2 regions of the Polycladomyces abyssicola genome follow, and region 1 is predicted to be linked to the other one. Evidence: a T-box and tRNA genes for the amino acid it is inferred to sense, from the RefSeq annotation. Region 1 holds a T-box; the other holds one or more tRNA genes.

The links. The T-box of region 1 lies ahead of leuS (leucine--tRNA ligase). A T-box ahead of a tRNA ligase gene usually reads a tRNA of that ligase, here a tRNA-Leu.
Region 2: it encodes a tRNA-Leu, which carries the amino acid that the T-box ahead of leuS (leucine--tRNA ligase) is inferred to sense. The anticodon was not compared.

The regions. Positions count from the first base shown of each region.
Region 1 covers NZ_AP024601.1:2,210,007-2,221,665, reverse strand. The annotation lists gene KI215_RS11195 (hypothetical protein) at 1-51, opposite strand, end outside; gene KI215_RS11190 (M24 family metallopeptidase) at 154-1,260, opposite strand; gene KI215_RS11185 (alkaline phosphatase D family protein) at 1,479-3,371, opposite strand; gene KI215_RS11180 (YqeG family HAD IIIA-type phosphatase) at 3,860-4,381, shown strand; gene yqeH (ribosome biogenesis GTPase YqeH) at 4,363-5,487, shown strand; gene KI215_RS11170 (shikimate dehydrogenase) at 5,748-6,599, shown strand; gene KI215_RS11165 (nicotinate-nucleotide adenylyltransferase) at 6,621-7,205, shown strand; gene yqeK (bis(5'-nucleosyl)-tetraphosphatase (symmetrical) YqeK) at 7,195-7,773, shown strand; gene rsfS (ribosome silencing factor) at 7,788-8,132, shown strand; T-box leader at 8,271-8,512, shown strand; gene leuS (leucine--tRNA ligase) at 8,569-11,025, shown strand; gene KI215_RS11145 (hypothetical protein) at 11,343-11,492, shown strand.
Region 2 covers NZ_AP024601.1:2,652,847-2,664,505, forward strand. The annotation lists gene KI215_RS13230 (S8 family serine peptidase) at 1-1,597, opposite strand, end outside; gene KI215_RS13235 (hypothetical protein) at 1,700-3,355, opposite strand; gene KI215_RS13240 (glycosyl hydrolase family 18 protein) at 3,537-5,177, shown strand; tRNA gene KI215_RS13245 (tRNA-Arg) at 5,165-5,241, opposite strand; tRNA gene KI215_RS13250 (tRNA-Leu) at 5,247-5,333, opposite strand; tRNA gene KI215_RS13255 (tRNA-Cys) at 5,436-5,509, opposite strand; gene KI215_RS13260 (YugN family protein) at 5,565-5,990, shown strand; tRNA gene KI215_RS13265 (tRNA-Trp) at 5,992-6,065, opposite strand; tRNA gene KI215_RS13270 (tRNA-Thr) at 6,076-6,151, opposite strand; tRNA gene KI215_RS13275 (tRNA-Phe) at 6,156-6,231, opposite strand; tRNA gene KI215_RS13280 (tRNA-Ser) at 6,337-6,430, opposite strand; rRNA gene rrf (5S ribosomal RNA) at 6,456-6,572, opposite strand; rRNA gene KI215_RS13290 (23S ribosomal RNA) at 6,638-9,577, opposite strand; gene KI215_RS13295 (phosphodiester glycosidase family protein) at 10,418-11,659, shown strand, end outside.

The DNA.
Region 1 (11,659 bases):
CATCTGGCGCACGGAGAGAACATCGCCTGGCATCAGGGGGACCAGCAGCATTGTACAAAAATCCTACGAAGTAACCGCTGTGAAGTAAATACCCCCTACCGATTTCGGCAGGGGGTGTCTCAACTTCGCTAAAAAGCGGGGGCTTTGGGTTGTTCAACGGATGATCAGCAATTCTTTGGAAAAGTTGGTCAGAATTTCGCATCCCTCTTCGGTGATCATCACATCATCCTCGATCCGCACACCCCCGACGCCTTCCACGTAGATGCCCGGCTCCACGGTGAAGGTCATACCAGGTTGCAGGGGTTGCGTGTTGGTGCTGGTCAACGAAGGATACTCATGCACCTCGATGCCGAGACCGTGGCCGACCCGATGGGGAAAATATTTTCCATAGCCGGCTTTTTCAATCAACTTTCGTGCAGTCTTGTCCAATTCTCCGATGGGGGTCCCAGGTTTGCATGCATCCAGCGCGCTCAGCTGCGCCTGCAACACCGTTTCATAGATTTCACGCTGCTGTTCTCCGGCCGAGCGATATGCGACGGTGCGGGTGATGTCCGAACAGTAACCTTCCAGCACGACCCCAAGGTCGAACAAGACCAAATCTCCCTCCTGCAGCCGGCGGTTGCCTGGTATGCCGTGCGGCAAGCCGGACTTTTCTCCAAACAGTACCATCGTGGAGAAAGCCATGCTCTGAATCCCTTTTTGTTTCAACTCCTTCTCGATCACTGCGACCACTTCCATCTCAGTGACGCCTTCTTTCAAAGCGGAGAATCCCACTTCTACACCATAGTCGGCCAAGCGGGCCGCTTCCCGCATGATGCCGATCTCCTTCGAATCTTTGATCATCCGCAGCTGATGCATCTGATCTTCCGCCGAAATGAACCGGACACCCGGCAGGATGGACATCAATAATTCCGCACGGCGGTAGGAGAGATGATCCTTTTCCACAGCCAGGGTGCGAACCCCGTTTGGTTGGATCTTTCGGGAGGTAAGTGCGTCTCGAATCATTTCCCACGGGTTTTGGGTATCGTCGTATCCCAGGATCTCATAAGACCATCCCGCATTTTTGGCTTGTTTCACTTCCATTTGCGGACAGATCAACAGCGGTTCAGCTTCGGGGAAGACGAACAGCCCCAACAACCGTTCATGTGGATGGCAAAGAAATCCAGACAGGTAGAACACATTGGCGGTAGAGGTGAGGAACGCGGCATCGATCGATTCCTGTTTGAGCCAAGAGGAAAGTTTCTCCAAACGAACCTGCATGCGCCTGCTCCTTTCTATGAAAAAGGAATCATTGTACGCGAACTACTGTCATCATCCGCCTGATGAAGGAAAAAATCAAGGGAAAAACAAAAAAAGACGGGATGTTCCCGTCAAAAGAAAAGGACCGCGTTTGTTTAGGGCGTTTCTGGCAAATCCGTGAAGGAGGAGACAGTATTCACCAGACGTGCTTTGGCCGTCTCGAACCGGATGGGATCCCGTCAACCGTGTGAGAAGTTCAGCCGTGCCTGATCTCGTGGAATCTCACATTCGAAAAGAAGGGATTTACGTGCGTCGCGGGATTGGATCGAGCTTACCGCATAGGCACGCCAAATGGCTTTGTCCCGCGTCAATTCCATCACGGCGTAACCATGGGTGGTACTGTCAAACCGTTTGATCCAGGGATTTTGCATGGTGATGAGATTGGACAACTGATGAATCACCTTGTCCAGGATGTCTTCGGACATGGACGATACCGGTCCGAAAATATCGGCGAGCATTTGTTTGACAGCCGAAAGCGGGAGCGGATTGGAGCCGGAGATCGATCCTCGGATCGTTTGTTGCACCATTTCTTTCAAATTGGATGAGGTGACAGAACCGACCATCAGTTCCACTCCCACCGCCTGTTCATCGGACGCGTTGCCGTAATCTTCATGGATCAGATTGGCCTCAAAGGTGTGCAAATCACCCGTGATGGTGATCCAATTGCGAATGCCCGCTTTTTTTAGTGCCTCCGTCAACTGACGGCGTTCGCCCGCGTATCCGTCCCACGCATCCAGATTGAGATATTGTCCGAACAGTTTCAAAGGGGTGAACTGGACTTCGTTGGCCCAGATTTTCCATAATGCCGTGGCGGATTTCATCCGGTCGAGGAACCAAGCTTTTTGTTCCTTCCCTAGCATCGTCTGGTCCGGGTCGTTCATACGGGGGCAGCCAGAGGAGAGGTAACGTTCGCCCAGTTCCTTTTCTCCGCACGGGTGGGCGCTGCGGTAGAGACGTTGATCGGTGAATATGAATTCGGCCAGGTCACCCCAGGTAAAGGAACGAAAAATGCGGATGGAACGATCAAATGATTGCGTTCCATCAAAGGTGACGCGTGCCGGCATGTATTCAAACCATACGCGGTTGGCCGTCAACCGGCGTGACGGATCAGATTCCGGGCTGTCGTCAGGAGCGACGGCCGGGAAATACGTATCGTTGGCAAATTCGTGATCATCCCAGATGGCGATCATGGCATGTCGTTCGTGTAGGCGTTGCAGGTCGGGATCGGAGCGGTAGGTTTGATATAGTGTCCGGTAATCCGCCAGGGTGAACGCTTTCGACTTTCCGCTGGGCAGATGGATTTGCCGGTCGGGTAGCGGGTTTTGGTACTGAGGGTCGCCGACCGACTCGTATATGTAGTCCCCCAAATGGATGACGAAATCCAGGTCCTCCTCCGCCAGCATTCGATATGCATGATAGTAGCCGTTTGTGTAGTCGGCACAGGAAACGTAACCGAAACGGGCGGAACGAACAGGTCCACCCGTGGCGGGGAGTGTTTGGAAACGGCCGGTGCGGCTGACATGACCGGAGTGCGTGATAAACCGGTAATAATAGGTGGTTTGCGGTTGAAGACGTCCGTCCACATCCACTTTGACGATATGGTCATAATCCTGGTAAATCGGTGCGAAGCCGCTGAGTACAATATGGGAGAAGTCCGCTTGTTCGCTGATTTCAAACTGGACAAAACGCCCTTGGCGAATCGATTCGATGACGTCTTCATTGGGGGATGAGGCGGGGTCCTGCATCCACTGAACCAGACCGGGGTCAACCTTGTCTGTGGAAAGACCCGGTGAGACAGCGGGGTCCACCCGTGTCCACAGCATGGCACCGGTAGCAGTAGGATCGCCGGAAGCGACGGATTGGGGAAAACCAATCCCGGGAGCATACTTCGGTTGGTATCGGGGATAGCGAGAAGTGGCGATGGCCGCTTGTGCGGCGTTGGCCGTACGGGTGATGGCAACCACCGGCCCTTTCGTCAGGCTGTCGACGAGAAACAAGGCCGATCCGGTGAGCAACGATTTGAGAAATACCCGCCGACCTTGGTCGATGGTATTGGTGTTTCGATCACTCATTTCCCATGCTCCTTTCCCATGGACAACCGATTGCTTTCACCATAACAAAGGCGTATGAATGTACTTTATAGTTGGTGTTAAAATCTTTCGAAAATGTGAGGGTGAATACCTCTCATGAAGAGCGAATGTGATCTGAGGTGTGTAAAAGTAACGTCGATCCGCCAGACGGAATCGGTGTACGGCAAGACGCTTCCTCCTGCCAACCCCATAGGTTTTTCTCAAGGTGCGAGCAGTTTCACGAGTATTTCGCTCACCGGGCAGTTAAAGTGTTTTTGCAATTCTTATTGGATGATACTATTTATTGTTACTCCATGAGGAGGATTCAGCGAAACGCTCGGTTTTATCTACACCTATCAAATTGCCGCGTCTTCTCGCTCGCAATTCATGAGGTGAACATGGTTTCGATGCGGTGTTCCTTTTGCTCTCGGTGGGATAAATGTGGTATAGTTATTGCCGATATAAGTACGGACGATCGATGAGGTGGGCCTGTGTTTAAAGCGATTGTTCCCGATCTGTATGTACAATCCATATACGATATCGACTTCCATCAGTTGCAACGCCGCGGGGTCAAAGCGGCTATCGTTGATTTGGACAACACGCTGGTGGAAGCAGACCGTCCCGACGCCACGCCCAAATTGGTCAGCTGGCTGGACCAGGTACGGGGGATGGGATTTCGCGTGATGATCGTTTCCAACAACACGCGTACACGTGTGTCTCGGTTTGCGACACCCTTGCAAATTCCATTTATTCATCGTGCGAAAAAACCGCTCACCCGCGCGTTCAAAAAGGCGTTGCGGCGCTTGGAGACAAAACCGGAGGAGACCGTGGTCATCGGTGACCAGTTGTTCACCGATGTGCTGGGGGCCAAACGAATGGGCCTGTTTGCGATTCTGGTCGTGCCGATTTCCGAATCGGAAGGCTTTTTCACCAAGATCAACCGGATGATGGAACGGATTGTCTTCCGTTGGATGAAAGAAAAGGGAATGTTGCGATGGGGGGATCGACCGTGAGGGAATCGGCGTTATACTGTGTGGGGTGCGGCGTGCCGCTGCAAGCCGCTGACCCGAAACAACCGGGATATGTTCCGGAGAAGGTGCTGGCGGAGGCGGAGCAGGATGCCGTTTGCCAGCGTTGTTTTCGTATTCGGCATTATAACGAAGTGGCACCCGTCGTCCATGATCCTGGATACTATGAAGACTTGCTGCGACGGATTGCGGATACGGACAGCCTCGTTGTTCAAGTGGTGGACCTGTTTGACTTCGACGGCAGTTGGATTCCAGATCTGCCGCGATGGATCGGGAAGAATCCACTTCTGTTGATCGCCAATAAAATCGATTTATTCCCCAAATCGGTCAAGCACGGGCGGATTCGTGAATGGGTGCGCCGGTCGGCTGAACGCCTCGGCGCGAATCCGGTGGATATCGTGCTGTGCAGTGCGGCCAAAGGTTTTTACATACGGGAAGTGATGGCGGCCATTGAGCGTCACCGACAGGGGAGGGACGTGTACGTCGTCGGTGTTACCAACGTGGGGAAATCTACGCTGATCAACCGTTTGTTGCATGATTTCGGCGATGGCGGTCAACCGATCACGACGTCACCGTATCCGGGCACGACCTTGGACACAATCCGAATTCCGTTGGAAGACGGGCGCTCCTTGATTGACACTCCCGGCATCGTACGAAAGGATCGGTTGAGCGAATGGGTTTCTCCCGCCGATCTGAAGGTCATCGTACCCAAAGGCACGATCAACCCGCGGGTGTATCAGCTGAACGACCGACAAACGCTGTTTCTGGGCGGCCTGGCACGCGTCGATTTTATCAAGGGACCACGCCAGCCGTTTGTGTTGTATGTTTCCAATGCACTGTACGTTCACCGGACCAAGTATGAAAAAGCGGATGAAATTCAACGGACACATCTGGGTGAATTGTTGGCACCTCCGGAAGATCCGTCTGTCTTGCCCCCTTGGCGCAAACAGCAATTCCACATTCCGGGTGGCGGGAAGCAGGATCTGGTGATTGCGGGTCTCGGATGGATCGCTGTCGGTAAAGAAGCAGCCGAGATTGAAGTGTGGGCACCGGAAGGCATCCGGGTGGAATTGCGTCCGTCTGTCATCTAAAACACCCTTAACTTGCAACATCTAACCAAGGGGATTCATAAGCGAGTGATGCTGGGGCTTCCTGAAACGAGTGAACGGAAGCGGCTGGGTCGGCTCGCTCTGCTTCCGGAAAGGGCGCAGGTGGAGCGTGCCCAGGGAAGTGATGCCACGATATAGATCAGGCACGCCTGCTCGGAGCAAGTGGAGAAAACAAGCCTGAACACCAGGTTTCATCTTTCGAGAGCTTGGAAATGGTAAAAATGGAGAGGAGAGCATCACCTATGCATATCGACGGAACGACCGGCGTCGTGGCGCTGTTGGGTCATCCGGTGGCCCATTCCAAATCGCCGGAGATGATGAATCGAGCGTTTCAGACAGCCGGCCTTCCTTATATATATGCGGCATTCGACGTGGCACCGGAAGCATTGGGCGATGCTGTGCGGGGATTGCGTGCCTTGGGCGTCCGTGGTTGGAATGTGACGATCCCGCACAAAGTTGCCATTATGGAATGGTTGGATGAGGTGGACGAAACGGCCCGGGCCATCGGTGCGGTCAACACGGTGGTCAACGACAACGGCCGATTGGTCGGGTACAATACCGACGGTACGGGTTATCTGCGCTCGCTTCAGGAGGAAACCGGCCTGGATGTTACCGCACAACGCGTATTGATCATCGGTGCGGGCGGTGCGGCACGAGCGGTGGGACATGCACTGGCGACGGCAGGGGTGCGGCACATCACGGTGGCCAACCGCACGACAGAAAAAGCAGAGGAACTGGCGGCCCATCTCGGGCAGTGGACGGCGACAGATGTGGTCGGGTTGGCCGACATCAACCGGGTATTGGAGGAAACCACCCTGTTGGTGCAATCCACATCTGTGGGAATGTATCCGCATGTGGACGAGATTCCGATTGCCCCGTCCGGTTTGCATGACCGTCTCATCGTGAGCGATCTGATTTACCGGCCGAAGTGGACCCGGTTATTGCAAGAGGCGAAAAAACGGGGAGCTCGTGTGCATTCCGGATTGGGCATGTTGCTTTACCAAGCGGTGTTGGCGTTCGAACACTGGACTGGACGTCCGGCGCCGGTCGAAACCATGCGGGAGGTTTTGGAAGCCTCACTGCAAGGAGAATGATGGCGGAAATGAGGATGTGTGATGAACATCGGCATTTTTGGCGGCACATTTGACCCGATTCATATCGGTCATCTGATCATTGCCGAACAGGCATCGCAAAGCGTCGGCTTGGATGAGGTGTGGTTCATCCCGGCAGCGTCTCCGCCCCACAAGCCGGGACAAGACATTACCCCTGCAGAACACCGGGTGGAAATGGTCAGGCTGGCGATTTGCGATCACCCCAAGTTTCGATTGTCCACAGTCGAGTTGTTACGACCAGGACCTTCCTATACAGTGGATACGGTTCGCCAGCTGTGTTCACAACATCCACATGATCGTTTTTTTCTCATCGTGGGCGGGGACATGGTGAACGATTTGCCGAATTGGTATAAAATAGAGGAAATCCTGCAAATGGTGGACATCATTGGACACGCACGCCCCGGCACGAATACGGATGCTTTGCCCCCGGAGATCGCGGAAAAAGTGATCTGGGTGCAAGATCCGGTCACTGTGAATGTTTCATCCACTCAGATTCGCCGGCAATTGGCGCGCGGTGCTTCCGGGCGGTATCTTTTGCCGGAACCGGTACGCAAGTACATCAAGGGGAAGAGGTTGTATGGAACGTGAGGCATTGTTGCAAGCTGTAGAAAAGGAACTACCCCGATCACGGTTTGAACACACTTTGCGTGTGGCGGAAACGGCTGTTCGCTTGGCCGATCGGTTCGGAGCTGATAAAGAGAAGGCCGATTTGGCGGGTATTCTGCATGATTACTGCAAATATTGGCCGGATGAACGCATGCGGGACTGGATTATTCGTCATCATTTACCGTCGGATCTGTTAGACTATAATAAAGAATTGTGGCATGCCCCCGTCGGTGCCGAAGCGGTGCGTGAGTGCCTGGGGGTGACGGATCCCGAGGTGTTGGATGCGATCCGTTATCATACGACCGGACGGCCAAACATGACGCGCTTGGAACAAGTGGTGTTTCTGGCGGACTATATCGAACCCGGCCGACGGTTTCCCGGTGTGGACGAAGTGCGCGCCGTGGCCGAATCCGATTTGGACCGTGCCGTGTTGATGGCGCTCGACAACACGATTCGCTTCCTGATCGACCGTGGTCAAAAGGTGTATCCGCTGACACTTTTGGCCCGCAATGATGTGTTAGAGCGGGTGTCAGGAAAAAATTCATCCTGAGGAGGGTATCGTTTTTGAACCTGGTGGAGATTGCGCAATTGGCGGCTGCGACTGCCGAGGAGAAGAAGGCACAGCGTGTCACGATCCTGGATATCCGTGGTTTGTCGGTAATAGCCGATTACTTCGTCATCTGTCACGGAAATTCACAAAAGCAAGTGCAAGCCATTGTGACTGCGATCAAGGAAAAGATGCAGGAGGCAAAGGTTCCTCTCAGGGGAATCGAAGGGTTTGCCGAGGCACGCTGGGTACTGATGGACCTCGGAGATGTGGTCGTCCACGTCTTCCACAAGGATGAACGCGAATTTTACGACCTGGAACGGTTGTGGGGCGATGCCAGGGAAATTCAACAGGTGCAATAAAGCACATACAAACGGTATGGAATGAGTCCAATTTGTGAACAATGTTAAAAACACGTGAACAAATGATAGAGAACCCATTGACATGTGTCCAAGCTGTTTCATATAATGTGAATCAAACATCACGATAAGCCAAGATTCGACAAAGCTTGGATGAGGAGTAGTAGTCCAGCTTCCTCTGCTCAGAGAGTCGGCGTTCGGGTGCAAGCCGATCAGAGAGGTTGGATGAACTCGCCTCATCGCTCCGGATGGGAATGTTCAGTACTGTCCGGCGGAACATCCCCGTTACGGATGATGAGAGTGGGCATTTGTCCGGCAGTAGCTGTACAAATGTCAACTAGGGTGGTACCGCGGGAGTTGTGAACTAACCTCTCGTCCCTAGCAAGGAAGGCTGGGGGCGGGAGGTTTTCATATTTTGGTGTGAAGGAGGTTGGGTCACATGCGGACGTATCAACCGAGTGAAATTGAACCAAAATGGCAAGCGGTCTGGCAGGAGCGCCGCATGCACCGGACCGACGAGGATCGGGACAAACCGAAATTTTACGCGCTGGAACAATTCCCTTATCCTTCGGGTGAAGGGTTACATATGGGCCATGTCCGGGTGTATACCATCGGGGATGTGATTGCCCGTTTCAAACGGATGAACGGATATCGCGTCCTTCACCCCATGGGTGCCGACGCATTTGGTCTACCGGCGGAGAATGCCGCCATCCAGCGGGGGGTGAATCCGCGCGAGTGGACGTTGAAAAATATGAAGCGGATTCGGGAGGAGCAGGCCCGTTTGGGCGTATCCTATGACTGGGAGCGGTATGTCGGTACGTGTCTACCGGACTATTACAAGTTGACACAGTGGCTGTTTCTGCTCTTTTACGAGCGCGGACTGGCTTATCGCAAAAAGGCGGCCGTCAACTGGTGCCCCACTTGCAACACGGTGCTGGCCAACGAACAGGTTGAAGACGGGTTGTGCTGGCGTTGTGATACGGAGGTGACGAAAAAGGAGCTGGAGCAATGGTTCCTGCGAATCACCGATTACGCCGACCGCCTGCTCGAAGGATTGGACCGCTTACCGAAATGGCCGGAAAAAGTGAAGGCCATGCAGCGTAACTGGATTGGTCGCAGCGAGGGGGCGCACGTCACCTTCACCATTCCCGAACTGGATCATGAAAAAGTGACCGTATTCACCACTCGTCCCGACACGTTGTTCGGCGTCACTTACTTGGTGTTGGCTCCGGAGCATCCGCTGGTTCCGAAATTGATTCGCGGAAAGGAAAACGAGTCGGTGATTGCCGACTTTATCGAACGCATGCGGAAAGAATCCGAAATCACGCGGACAGCGGCGGATGCGGAAAAAGTGGGGTATTTCACGGGAGCGTTTGCCCAACATCCTTTAACCGGCGAAAATGTGCCGATCTGGGTGGCCAACTATGTGTTGATGGATTACGGCACCGGCGCGGTGATGGGAGTACCGGCCCACGATGAGCGGGACTTCCTGTTTGCCCGGAAATACGATTTGCCGATTCGAGTCGTCATTCGTCCGGAGGAGGGCGACACCGACGAGTTGACCGAAGCGTATACCGGCGAAGGGAAACTGGTCAACTCGGGTGATTTCAGTGGATTGAACAACCGGGAAGCGATCAAGGCCATCGCCCGTCATCTGGAGGAAAAAGGGCTGGGTGGACCGACGGTCAATTATCGACTGCGCGACTGGTTGATTTCACGGCAACGGTATTGGGGATGCCCGATTCCGATCATCTACTGCGACGATTGCGGCATTGTTCCGGTACCGAAAGAACATTTGCCGGTCCTTCTGCCCGAAGACGTCGTATTTGACGGCAAACGCAATCCGCTCACCACGTCGGAATCGTTCGTGAACACCGAATGCCCCCGCTGCGGCAAGTCGGCGCGCCGGGAGACGGATACGATGGATACATTTATCGATTCGTCTTGGTATTTCTTCCGGTATACGGATGCGCACAACGAAGATATGCCGTTCGATCCGGACAAAGTGAAGGAATGGCTGCCAGTCGACGAGTATATCGGCGGGATTGAGCACGCCGTGTTGCATTTGCTGTACTCTCGATTCTTTACCAAGGTCCTGTACGATGCCGGTTTGGTGCCGGTGGATGAACCGTTCACCAGCCTGCTGACCCAGGGAATGGTGCTCAAAGACGGAGCGAAAATGTCCAAATCCAAAGGCAATGTGGTCAGCCCGATGGACATCGTCGAAAAATACGGGGCGGACACTGCCAGGATGTTTATCCTGTTTGCCGCACCGCCGGATCGTGACTTGGAATGGTCGGATGCCGGGGTGGAAGGAAGCTACCGTTTCTTGAACCGCGTTTGGCGGATGGTGGAGCAGCACGCCTCCCTGTTCGAACAACGCCCCGCTCCCGATACGACAAGCAAGGAAGCCCAGGAGCTGAACCGGTTGCGGCACCGGACCGTCAAAAAAGTGACGGAGGACGTGAATGACCGTTATCACTTTAACACCGCCATCAGTGCCATTATGGAACTGGTCAATGGCATCTATGCCTATCCGGAGGATGCCGACCGTGGGACGCTGGCCGATGCGATTGAGACGGTCGTGCTGTTGTTGGCGCCGTTTGCGCCTCATATCACCGAAGAACTGTGGCAGCGGATGGGCCATCAAGACAGCGTGCATGCCCAGTCGTGGCCGACCTTCGATCCGGCGGCTTTGGTGCAGAACGAAGTGGAAATTGCGGTGCAGATCAATGGCAAGGTGCGAGATAAAGTGGTTGTACCGGCCGAGGCGGACAAGAGCGAAGTGGAAGCACTGGTTATGAAGCTGGACCGCATTCAAACGTTGTTGGAAGGGAAAACGGTCCGCAAAGTAATCGTCGTACCGCGAAAATTGGTCAACATTGTGGTCAATTGACCCACTTGATCGAGCCCGACATGAAGGACCGGAACGCGCAGGGATTCCATTGCGAGGCGCGTTGCCTGGAGCCCTGTGCTTCCGGTCCGAAGCGGGCTTGTTTTTTTTCGTTCGCTCTATGGCGCTCCATGGCAATGGCTAAAGGCGCTCGACAGGAAATTCGGACTCGCTTGAACCAACCACTCAGTCAGCAGTTGCAGCTCGCTATGTGGCGGGCTTTTTCTTTTTGCATGAGAAAGCGACACCTTCCACATCCTAAAGGATAACCGCCGATCAGATCCAAAGATCGGCAATCCGAGGGAAAGGATGTCTGGTACATGCGCGTGGAACCCGATTCGAAATTACCGCCGATCGGAGCGGACGAAGCTCGTGATGCCAAGTTGGCGCAGGAAGGAACAACCTTGGGCAGTGCCGTGGATGAGAACAAAGAAAAAAAAGTAAAAGGTCCCAATCGACCATCCACTTGAGATGCCGAATAGTTTCAAACCCGGTTCAGCTGCAAATGCAGCCGCGAACCGGGTTTTTTCATGAGAAAATCATGCAGGTATTCCAATAAATACATGGTAAAATGAAAACGGCTCAGTCGGGGCATGACATGTGGGGGCATCATTTGAAGTGTTGATGAGACAGTAAG
Region 2 (11,659 bases), 440 kb from region 1:
AGTACACATTTACCCCGACTGCGGCCACATCCGGCTTCAGCGTGTAGTTTACCGTCGGTCCCCTGGAGGAGAAGTTAGCGATATAGCTGTCATTGGTCGTGAGGAATTCCCGCTCGGGGAGGGGTTCCAACACGGCGGACGCCGATTGTCCCTTCAAAATCCAATCCCCGTCATTCAGCGACACCATCACCATCGGAATCGTGACGCTTTCTTCCACCAACATGGCAGTGGGATCACCATCACTGTTGTTGATCAAAATCACGCCGACAGCTCCCTTATCCTGAGCCGCTGTAGCTTTTTGCGTGAACGTGCATCCACCGCGCTTGATCACGGCGATTTTGCCGGTCAAATCGGCTGTGATTCCCTGACAGGCCGTACCGTTATCATCGGTGACGACGGCCAGCGGCGCTGCCACTCGCGTCTGGATTTGTCCGCCAGGTGCGGAGGAACCGGCCGGCAGAGTTTTTTCCACTCCGTCCACCGTCACTTTGATCGGTAACCCGATGAAGTGCTTGTTGGTCACAGCGGCAACCGTGATCACCTTGTCCGCTGTTCCGGGAGAACCGATTGTCATCGGTCCGGGTCCCTCGTTCCCTGCGGAGATGACGGTGACCATCCCGGCGTCGACAGCCGCGTTGACCACTTCCGCCAGCAGGTCAAACCCGGGTTCGGCCGGACCGCCCAAGCTCAGATTGGCCACATCCATTCCGTCCCGTACCGCGTCCTCCACCGCTTTGGCGATATAAATGCTTTCCGCTTCGCAATCGTTACACGGAAATACATTGTAGTTACCCAGATATGCCTTCGGCGCGACACCGCTCAGAGGCTTCGTCGCAACACCGGACGGATCTTGGTAATCCGCGATGCCGGCGATCGTACCCGCAACGTGTGTGCCGTGACTGTCGATCGGTTCAGGTGTTTTGGTTGGGTCCGGAGAGTATACCCGCGCGACGATCACCTTGTTGCTGGTAAAACGGGTGTCCCCTTTAGGGAAGCCTTCCGGCGTCTTCAAAGCAGGATCGGTCAGAAACGGATGTTTGGCGTCGATCCCGCTGTCGATGACCGCCACTTTGATCCCTTTCCCGTCATAACCGGATTTCCACATCGGGATGTCGTGAATGATCTCGTGGCTCACATTCATTGCCGGGCGGTACTTGATGCTTTTGACCACTCGCTTGACTCCGGGAGCCTGACGCAGGATGCTCGGGTCGGTGCCGTTGGTTTTGACGGCCAATCCGTTTATGGTGATCGCATATTCAGTCACTACCCGTACTTGAGGAGCCTGATTCCGGAGCCAATTTTTCACCGCGTCTCGCTTGCTCTTCAAGTGTTTGGCATAGGACTGAACGGCTTCGGACTGTATGCTGATCTTATCTCCCGCTACGGGCTTCGTCCTGGCGTATCCCTGGATTCCACCGTTGTACTCCGCGATGGCAGGGTCGCTCAACTCGACAAAGTAATACCCGTCTTCACCCGACTTGACCACCGTTTGATCGCTAGAAGGATCATACCATGCGGAAGCCGGTACGGAAGCACCGGTAACTGTGAGCAGAACGGCCAACAACACTGCGAACAACACTCGAGTTCGGCTGCGCATCCTGTTCCCCCCAATTTTGATATGATTGGCCTATATATAATACTTCTTTTATTCTGTAAAATCCTTCTATACTGAAAATACCAGACAAAAAATTTTTTCCTTTTACTGTGTCCGGTATAACCCGCGGATGGCATCAATTTGCTTCAACCATGCATCAGCCGTCTCCTTAGGAATCTTCTTGCCCGATTGTGCCGAAATCGTGTTCTCCAACGCTTCCAGTTGATTCAGCGCGTTGTCGATTTCTTCGGAGAAATAGTAATCCATCGCATTTTCGGCTGTGGTCACCAGATTGGTTTTCACTTCTTCATCGATGTGCGCCAGTCGGATGTCATCAAACAAATCGTATGTCAGATACGTGGTGTTGACATGATGAAAGGTATGCGCTTGCCGCTCGGGGTCATAATGCAGGATTTCCCCGATCAGGCGGGGTATGTCTCGTTCGATGGACCAATTCGCATCCGTTTCAAATTCAGGATTGTCCAGTTCAAACCCTTCGGTGCGGATCGAATCGAAACCGACATTGGTCCAATAGTTGTTGACGCCATTTTTTTCGATCAGCCGAAACGTCAGCGTCGCTTGGGGCTTCCCTTTCAGATACGGCGTCAAATCTAGGCTGATCTCCCGCCACTTGAGATCGGTCAGTTCCGTTGCGACATCCTCTTCCCAAACGACTTGCCCGTCGACCAGCAGCTGCTTCACATGATATCCGGGGGCATTGGGGCCTTCGTCCATCGTCCGAAAAGTGAGTTTGTACGAATCCGTCTGACCGGGTACCGAACGGATCGTTTGTGTAGCATCCACATGATCGCCAGGACGGGTGGCTACTGCCGCCGGGACGAAAAAGCTGAGATAACCATTCCCATCGGCCGCTTTATGATCCTCCGGTTCGGCCAGATTTTCCTTGGCCAAAGAGTAGGTGACCACTCCATCCATCTTCCCGTCCCGCACTGCGTCCAGCGCCGTCTGTAACACCTCCCGCACATAAACGGGACTGGGATTGGCCGGCGTACGGGACAATTTGGACGCGTACACCATCCAAATCAGGTCCAATCCGTATTTTTGGGTGAGCGCGCTCGCCTGTTCAATTTGCGCCGGTTCGGTTGCCCAGATTTGCGTATTTCGATACGGATCGTCCCGATAAGCCAGAATGACGCCATCAATAAATGCACCGCGCGTTTTCAGAAAATCCTCGTTCAACGCCACCGAATACATGACAGGATAAAACTGCAGATCGGGATTGATGCTTTTGGCCGTCTCTTTCATCTGTTCCATATATGCCGGGGTGTAGAAATCCAGATTGTGATTGAAATCGTCAATTGCCCAACCGATCAAATTGGGATATTGCTTCGACATCTCGGCAATCGCCCGTGCCCATGCGAGATAATCCGTCACATATGGATACGATTTTCTCGTCCCCGTCGATTCCGTCGGCGGGACCAGATAAACAATGACATGGATGCCCGCTTTCTGAGCTGCAGGCATGAATTCATGAACAAAATCATCCCAGTCGGTCCGTTCATGCCACACAAGGTAATAGTAGGTATTGATGTTCAGTTCCTTCAGCCGTTGAATCATAGCGGGCGTATCCACATGGTAAATCCCATCGGACCGTGGTGTTTTCTCCCTGATTTCCATGGCATAGTCCGCCATCATCGCCGCCTTTCTTTCCTCTGCCTGTGTCTGGGGAATCGCTTGCCCGGTTACCCCAGTTCCCCACAACAAAAACGCCAGCAACAGCCCGCACCACATTTTCCACATGAAATGGCCCCCCTTTTCTCACTACCGGTTATTACTATACGGATAATCCCTTTTCCTTCCATGCAAGGAAAAGGGATAAGCATCCTTGAATGACAAAAAAAAATCAGGACCTTTGGCACTATTGCCCACAGAGCCGTTTCATTATGATGGGCATGTACCCATTTTTCAGGAGGAGAGGACCATGCGGAATCATTATGATTTATATCGAAAACCGAAACCGCCATCTTCACCCGAAAAACAACCGGAGAAACGATCGTGGCAGTGGCGGGGTTTGTCATTTACCACTTGGACCGTTTTGCTGTTTATGTTGATTACAGGCACGTCAAGTGCGGGAATTCTATACGCCGTCAACCGGTGGGCCCCTCTGGTGAAAGTGACGAAACCACAGCAAAACCCTTCTGATCCGTCTTCAACTCAGCCGTTTGCCAGCGACGATGATGATCCGTACGGTTGGGAAGGAGAGGATGAATGGGGAGAAACAGACGCGGAGTCTGGCCCTTCTCCCTACCCTGATGCAAAACAGCCGGTACCACCTAAACATAACCGTTGGCATTCAACCGATCAGCATACCCCATCAGACCAAGCCGGGAGGCCCCACCCGTCACCACCTGTTGTCGCTCCGCCGACCGCCAACCGGCCGGTTCCGTCCATCCGGTCCAAGGTGGCCGTTTATGTACCGTATTGGCAAACGAATGCCGCCACCACTTCCTTTCAGCGACATACTGACTCCATAGACACAGCATATTTCGTTTGGTACGAAATAAAACAGAACGGCACCATCGGTCTCATTCCTTCGGCGAAAGAGAACGAAAAAGCCCTGACACTGGTGCGACAACATCGGATCCAAATCATCTTTTCTTTGGGAAACGGGTGGGATCCCAAGCGTCTGCATTACTGGCTGGAAACGGCAGACCGACGACGTTTTTTGACGAAACAAATCGTACAATGGGCCGAGCAACAACGAATCGACGGTGTGGAATTAAACTTGGAGCCGTTGCTCGCCCAGGACCGAGAGCGCTTGTCCGACTTTGTCGTGCTTGTCGCCCGGAATTTGCACGCCAAACGAAAACAACTTCACATCTCCGTCTTTCCCAAAACCCGGGAACCGGGAGATTGGTCCGGGCAGATCGCTCAGGACTGGGCACATCTCGGCCGATATGCAGACAAAGTGAATATCATGACTTTTAACTACAGCTTAAAAAAGCCGGGGCCCGGAACCCCGCTCACGTGGTTGGTAAAAGTTCTCGATTTTGCAGTCACTCAAATACCGGTGGACAAAATCCAAGTGGTTTTTCCGTGGGTCGGCCAACTTTGGAAGACAGATCGGACATCGCCAGATCCTTTAACCTATTCCTCAGCACAAGTGCTGCTTCAAAATGGATGGCCCCTCCGGCGCGATGCAAACCATGAACCTTATCTGGTGAATCGACGAGATGGTAAAACTCAGACAGGATATTTCCAGGACACCATCAGCTACAAAGCCAAACTGGATGTCATCATTCAGCGATATCCCAATATCGGGGGTGTAACCCACTGGTATATCGGAACGGAAGATCCGAAAGTGTGGATGGTAATTGAACAAGCGATGAGATCGAAATCGTTTGAAGTAGGTAGCCGCTGTGGGAAATCCAGACCCCGGCTGCTATTTCCCGTACCCACTCCTCACTCGACAGGATATTGGGTTACCCATGAGCAACCTTTGAGCAAAAGGGAAAACAGCGCACCCGGAATCATGCAGTGGTTAAAACCCGTGTCAGCAGATTGTTTCCAAGAAAGGAAAAACCACCATCCATGCGGATGGTGGTTCTTTGGCGTGCCCTGAGAGATTCGAACTCCCGACCTTCTGATTCGTAGTCAGACGCTCTATCCAGCTGAGCTAAGGGCACATGGTTGGTGCGGACGAAGGGACTTGAACCCCCACGGTCTTGCGACCACAAGATCCTGAATCTTGCGCGTCTGCCAATTCCGCCACGTCCGCGTGTTTTGTTTTTTGTCCTTCAATCAGCGGCGACATCATTTATTTTATTATAGCTTGTTCATGATGTCAACCCTTTTTTCGAAGAAATTTTTTTCTAGATTTTGGAGGCGGCACCCGGATTCGAACCGGGGATAAAGGATTTGCAGTCCTCTGCCTTACCACTTGGCTATGCCGCCTTGTCGTATGATCGACAGTATCCTGTCGCACACTATTTTGAAAGGAGGGGTATCCATGATCCCACTACACTCACCCATCATCGAAAACGTACAGGGACGTTTTGCCGACGTGGAATCCCTGCTTGATAAAGAAGGATTCCAATTGGGCGGTGCGTATGAATATGACCACGGTTACTTTGACAAGGCCCTAGACCGGGAATCGGATGCGCATCAATCTTACCTGCGCGTTCCCGTTTCCTCCGTCAAAGGGCGAATCGGTGACCCCAACGCCACCGTCAAGCTCGGCCGGCCTTTTGTGCTGCGTCACGAATTCCAAGCCGGACCGGATGATCGTGTCAATACCGGTGTCTTTTCCGGCTTGATCGACCAGTTCCAAGAACCGGCCGTTAAAGACGCTCCTGTCGATGAGAAATGGATCGACAGAGCACAATCGGCGCTTCGAGAGCTTGAAACCCGGATTCAAAACGGATTCCGGGATTAATTGGCAGGGGCGGTAGGAATCGAACCCACACTGGAGGTTTTGGAGACCTCTGTTCTGCCATTAAACTACGCCCCTCCACTACCCGTGGTGCCGATGAGAGGACTCGAACCTCCAACCTACTGATTACAAGTCAGTTGCTCTACCAATTGAGCTACATCGGCATAATGGTGGTTCGGGACGGAATCGAACCGCCGACACGAGGATTTTCAGTCCTCTGCTCTACCAACTGAGCTACCGAACCAAGGCGAAATTTATCCTAACATAGTGAAGGGGGATCCGTCAACCGGATTCCTCGTTTTCAAATTGTTGAAAAAAGACTCCTGTAATCCAGAAGTCGGCATGAAAATGGCGGAGAGGGAGGGATTCGAACCCTCGAGGCGGGTTTTGCCCGCCTACACGATTTCCAATCGTGCTCCTTCGGCCAGCTCGGACACCTCTCCGCGTTGCCTATAGAGGAGAAAACCTGCCTGGCAGCGTCCTACTCTCCCAGGGGCTCCCGCCCCAAGTACCATCGGCGCTGGAGGGCTTAACTTCCGTGTTCGGAATGGGAACGGGTGGTTCCCCTCCGCTATCACCACCAGACAGGATATGGTGTTTGGTTACACCTTCAAAATTGGTTACGGGATCGTCTGCATTCACTTGCGAGTGAGGGGAAGCCCTCGACCGATTCGTATCCGTCAGCTCAACGCATTACTGCGCTTACACCTCGGACCGATCTACCTCGTCATCTACAAGGGGTCTTACTCCCACGAGGGGATGGGAAATCTCATCTTGAGGGGGGCTTCGCGCTTAGATGCTTTCAGCGCTTATCCCGTCCGCACTTGGCTACCCAGCGATGCATCTGGCGACACAACTGGTACACCAGCGGTGCGTCCATCCCGGTCCTCTCGTACTAAGGACAGCTCCTCTCAGATTTCCTACGCCCGCGGCAGATAGGGACCGAACTGTCTCACGACGTTCTGAACCCAGCTCGCGTACCGCTTTAATGGGCGAACAGCCCAACCCTTGGGACCGACTTCAGCCCCAGGATGCGATGAGCCGACATCGAGGTGCCAAACCTCCCCGTCGATGTGGACTCTTGGGGGAGATTAGCCTGTTATCCCCGGGGTAGCTTTTATCCGTTGAGCGATGGCCCTTCCACTCGGAACCACCGGATCACTAAGCCCGACTTTCGTCCCTGCTCGACTTGTAGGTCTCGCAGTCAAGCTCCCTTCTGCCTTTACACTCTTAGGCGCGATTTCCAACCGCGCTGAGGGAACCTTTGGGCGCCTCCGTTACCTTTTAGGAGGCGACCGCCCCAGTCAAACTGCCCACCTGACACGGTCCTCCAGCCGGATCACGGCTGCGAGTTAGAACCCCGGTACAGCCAGAGTGGTATCCCACCGGCGCCTCCACCGAAGCTGGCGCTCCGGCTTCTCAGGCTCCCACCTATCCTGTACAAGCTGTACCTAGATTCAATATCAGGCTGCAGTAAAGCTCCACGGGGTCTTTCCGTCTTGCCGCGGGTAACCTGCATCTTCACAGGTACTACGATTTCACCGGGTCTCTCGTTGAGACAGCGCCCAAGTCGTTACGCCTTTCGTGCGGGTCGGAACTTACCCGACAAGGAATTTCGCTACCTTAGGACCGTTATAGTTACGGCCGCCGTTTACTGGGGCTTCGGTTCAGAGCTTCGCCTTTCGGCTAACCCTTCCCCTTAACCTTCCAGCACCGGGCAGGCGTCAGCCCCTATACTTCGCCTTACGGCTTAGCAGAGACCTGTGTTTTTGCTAAACAGTCGCTTGGGCCTCTTCACTGCGACCTCCTCGGGCTGTTAACCCTACCGAGGCACCCCTTCTCCCGAAGTTACGGGGTCATTTTGCCGAGTTCCTTAACGAGAGTTATCCCGCGCGCCTGAGGATTCTCTCCTCGCCTACCTGTGTCGGTTTGCGGTACGGGCACCTCACTCCTCGCTAGAGGCTTTTCTTGGCAGTGTGGGATCAGGGACTTCGGTACTTCAATTTCCCTCGCCATCACGGCTCAGCCTTATGACCGGACGGATTTGCCTATCCGATCAGCCTTACCGCTTGGACGCGCACTTCCAATCGCGCGATCCCCTACCCTCCTGCGTCCCCCCTTCGCTCAAACGGAGTGGAGGTGGTACAGGAATATCAACCTGTTGTCCATCGCCTACGCCTTTCGGCCTCGGCTTAGGTCCCGACTTACCCTGAGCGGACGAGCCTTCCTCAGGAAACCTTAGGCTTACGGCGGAGGGGATTCTCACCCCTCTTTTCGTTACTCACACCGGCATTCTCACTTCCCAGCGCTCCACCATGCCTTCCGGCACAGCTTCGACGCCCTGGGAACGCTCCCCTACCGCGTATCTTCCGATACACCCACAGCTTCGGTGGTCCGTTTAGCCCCGTTACATTTTCGGCGCAGGGTCACTTGACCAGTGAGCTATTACGCACTCTTTAAATGATGGCTGCTTCTAAGCCAACATCCTGGTTGTCTCGGCAACCCCACATCCTTTTCCACTTAACGGACACTTGGGGACCTTAGCTGGTGGTCTGGGCTGTTTCCCTCTTGACCACGGATCTTAGCACTCGTAGTCTGACTCCCGGAGTAAAGTAAACGGCATTCGGAGTTTGACTGAGTTCGGTAACCCGGGAAGGGCCCCTAGCCCAATCAGTGCTCTACCTCCGTCACTCATCCTCCGAGGCTAGCCCTAAAGCTATTTCGGGGAGAACCAGCTATCTCCGAGTTCGATTGGCATTTCACCCCTACCCACACCTCATCCCCTGGTTTTTCAACACCAGTGGGTTCGGGCCTCCATTGAGTGTTACCTCAACTTCACCCTGGACATGGGTAGATCACCCGGTTTCGGGTCGACGACCACGTACTCATTCGCCCTGTTCAGACTCGCTTTCGCTACGGCTCCGGCTTCTCGCCTTAACCTCGCACGTGACCGTCACTCGCCGGTTCATTCTACAAAAGGCACGCCGTCACGCCCCAAGGACGCTCCGACTGCTTGTAGGCACACGGTTTCAGGTTCTCTTTCACTCCCCTCCCGGGGTGCTTTTCACCTTTCCCTCACGGTACTGGTTCGCTATCGGTCGCCAGGGAGTATTTAGCCTTGGGAGGTGGTCCTCCCTGCTTCCCACGGGATTTCACGTGTCCCGCGGTACTCGGGGTCCGTCTCGGAGAGGCGAAGGTTTCGACTACAGGGCTGTTACCTCCTATGGCGGACCGTTCCAGGTCACTTCGTCTACCCTCGCCTTTTATCACTCCATGTGAGACGCCCCACAACCCCGCCGGGCAAAACCCGACGGTTTGGGCTGTTCCCCTTTCGCTCGCCGCTACTCAGGGAATCGCTGTTGCTTTCTTCTCCTCGGGGTACTAAGATGTTTCAGTTCCCCCGGTGTGCCCCCGTCCACCCTATGTGTTCAGGTGGCGGTACCAGCCCTCGTCGGACTGGTGGGTTGCCCCATTCGGGAATCCTCGGATCAACGCTCGCTTACAGCTCCCCGAGGCATATCGGTGTTCGCCCCGCCCTTCATCGGCTCCTGGCGCCAAGGCATCCACCGTGCGCCCTTACTAGCTTCTCCTCAGGACTCGCTACCTGTGAATGCTTGACTCTCCCGTATCCAATTTTCAAGGTGCAACCGCAATTTCCGCTGATTTCTCAGCAGTTTCGTCGTGACGAATAATAATATAGCACAGCTCTCACATCGAATCAAGCACTTTTTTCGAGGAATTATTTTCCGGATCGGGTGTCTAAAAATCGCTTCATTAATAAATAAGGCGACAGGCTGATCACTTTCTTCAACCTCGACCACACGGGCTTTCACTAATGGCATGATCTCATCATCACACGAGATGAATGGACCTGCAATAACGCGAATCCTCTTCCGTCAGCTTTTTTCCCCTTCATGTAGAATACCCAAACAGAAAAAATTCACCCCGTTCCACACGAAACGGGGTGTTCTCATCAAACAATCAAATTCATGCCCACATATATCCGAGTTCCACCGCTTCCAAATAGGCACGGTTCAAATGATCCGGCCGGATAAAAGCCGATAACAGATCCAAGTGACTTGCTTCCAGTTTCGTGAAACCCGGTCAACAAATCGTCCGTGATCCGCAATGTATAATCCTGATCAATCGTCAATTGGGTCCATCCTGTTCTCTCTTCCGCAAATCCACAGGGGGGGGACGGTTTCCAAAGCCCGCACGACTGTCGTTCCGACCGCATGTTAGGGTAAGGAGCTGAATAGGGGGAAATTGCGGCAATGATCAAATCGTCCGCAGCGATGTCTAGGGGTGTGGTCAAATGGCTTTGATTCATCAATTCGAACTGCCCGTCTGTGTAGAAACGTTACAGAAGGTTAAATGTCGATTCACACATCCTGATTATCATGAGGAACTGAGAGATAAGGGGGGATAGCATGTTTGAGAAGAGGAAATGGAGCAAAAAGTTAGTGATTGTCATCTTAGCAATATTCGTTGCAAGTACAAGCACTGCTTTTGAATCCAATTCACTGGCAGCACAACCTAACACGGAGCCGAGTCATTTCTCGGAAAAGCTTCCCATTGGCTCTCCTGAATTACCTGAGCGGCGTACGGTTGAACATCCTGTTCCTGGAGTGACGATTACTACCGTCTACCGGGGGTACCCTGACACTCACGCGTTTTTTACTGTAACCGTAGCGACCGTCAACGACAAGGAGACGGCTGACAACATTAACGTCGCGCTGAAGAAGGCCGGATTCGACTCACGTATTGAGACGCTAAACGAACGTGCACCTGACGATCCTGCTACCGGTCCATTGGGTTATCGCGTCCGTGTAGGTTTCTTTTCAGATAAACCTTCTGCATTGGCAATGGCTGAGAAGATCAAACAGGCGGGCGTCCGGCTGGATAACGGTCAAGTCATTGGCGAAAAGAGCTCTGTACAGTTTAGTGCCGAGGATGGTGGACCTACAACCGGTCCGTGGGAAATCCGGATTTTAACAATTGATCCGAAATATTACCGCGGTGAACTGAAAGTTGCTCTCGCAACGCCGGACGGGATTGGCAGCGAAACAGTATCATCCATTGTCCGTCGTACCGGTGCGTCAATTGGTACAAACGCTAGCTATTTCGTGATGCGGGATACCGATGGCACACCTGGGGACGTTGCTGGCCTCTCTGTTGTGAACGGGCGTCTCATCAGTGAAGCGGTGAACAATACCGGCAGCTTTGTTTTGACCAGTCCTAATGGTCGTGGAGCTAGAGTAGAAAAACTGTCAACCGAGCTATCAGTTCATTCCTCTGACGGATCATCGACAATGATTGACGGAATCAATCGTAAGCCTGGTCTTATCTTGAACTGTGGCGGCATCGACGATACACCAACCAATCATCCCAAACATGACTTCTTATGTACTGACCCGGATGAGATCGTCTACTTTACCCGGGACTACGGTCGGATAGCAGATGCTGGACCCGGGGTGCAGGTAACTCTAGATAAGGAAGGAAAAGTGATCGCGGTAGCCGAACAACGTGGTGGAGTGATCCCCGAAGAAGGAATCATGCTGCAGGGCACTGGGAAAGGTGCTGACTGGTTACGCCTTCACGCAAAAGTCGGATCAAAGTTGTACATCAAACAGTCGGTCAAGAATGCAGAGGGTGAGCACCTGAAACTCAAC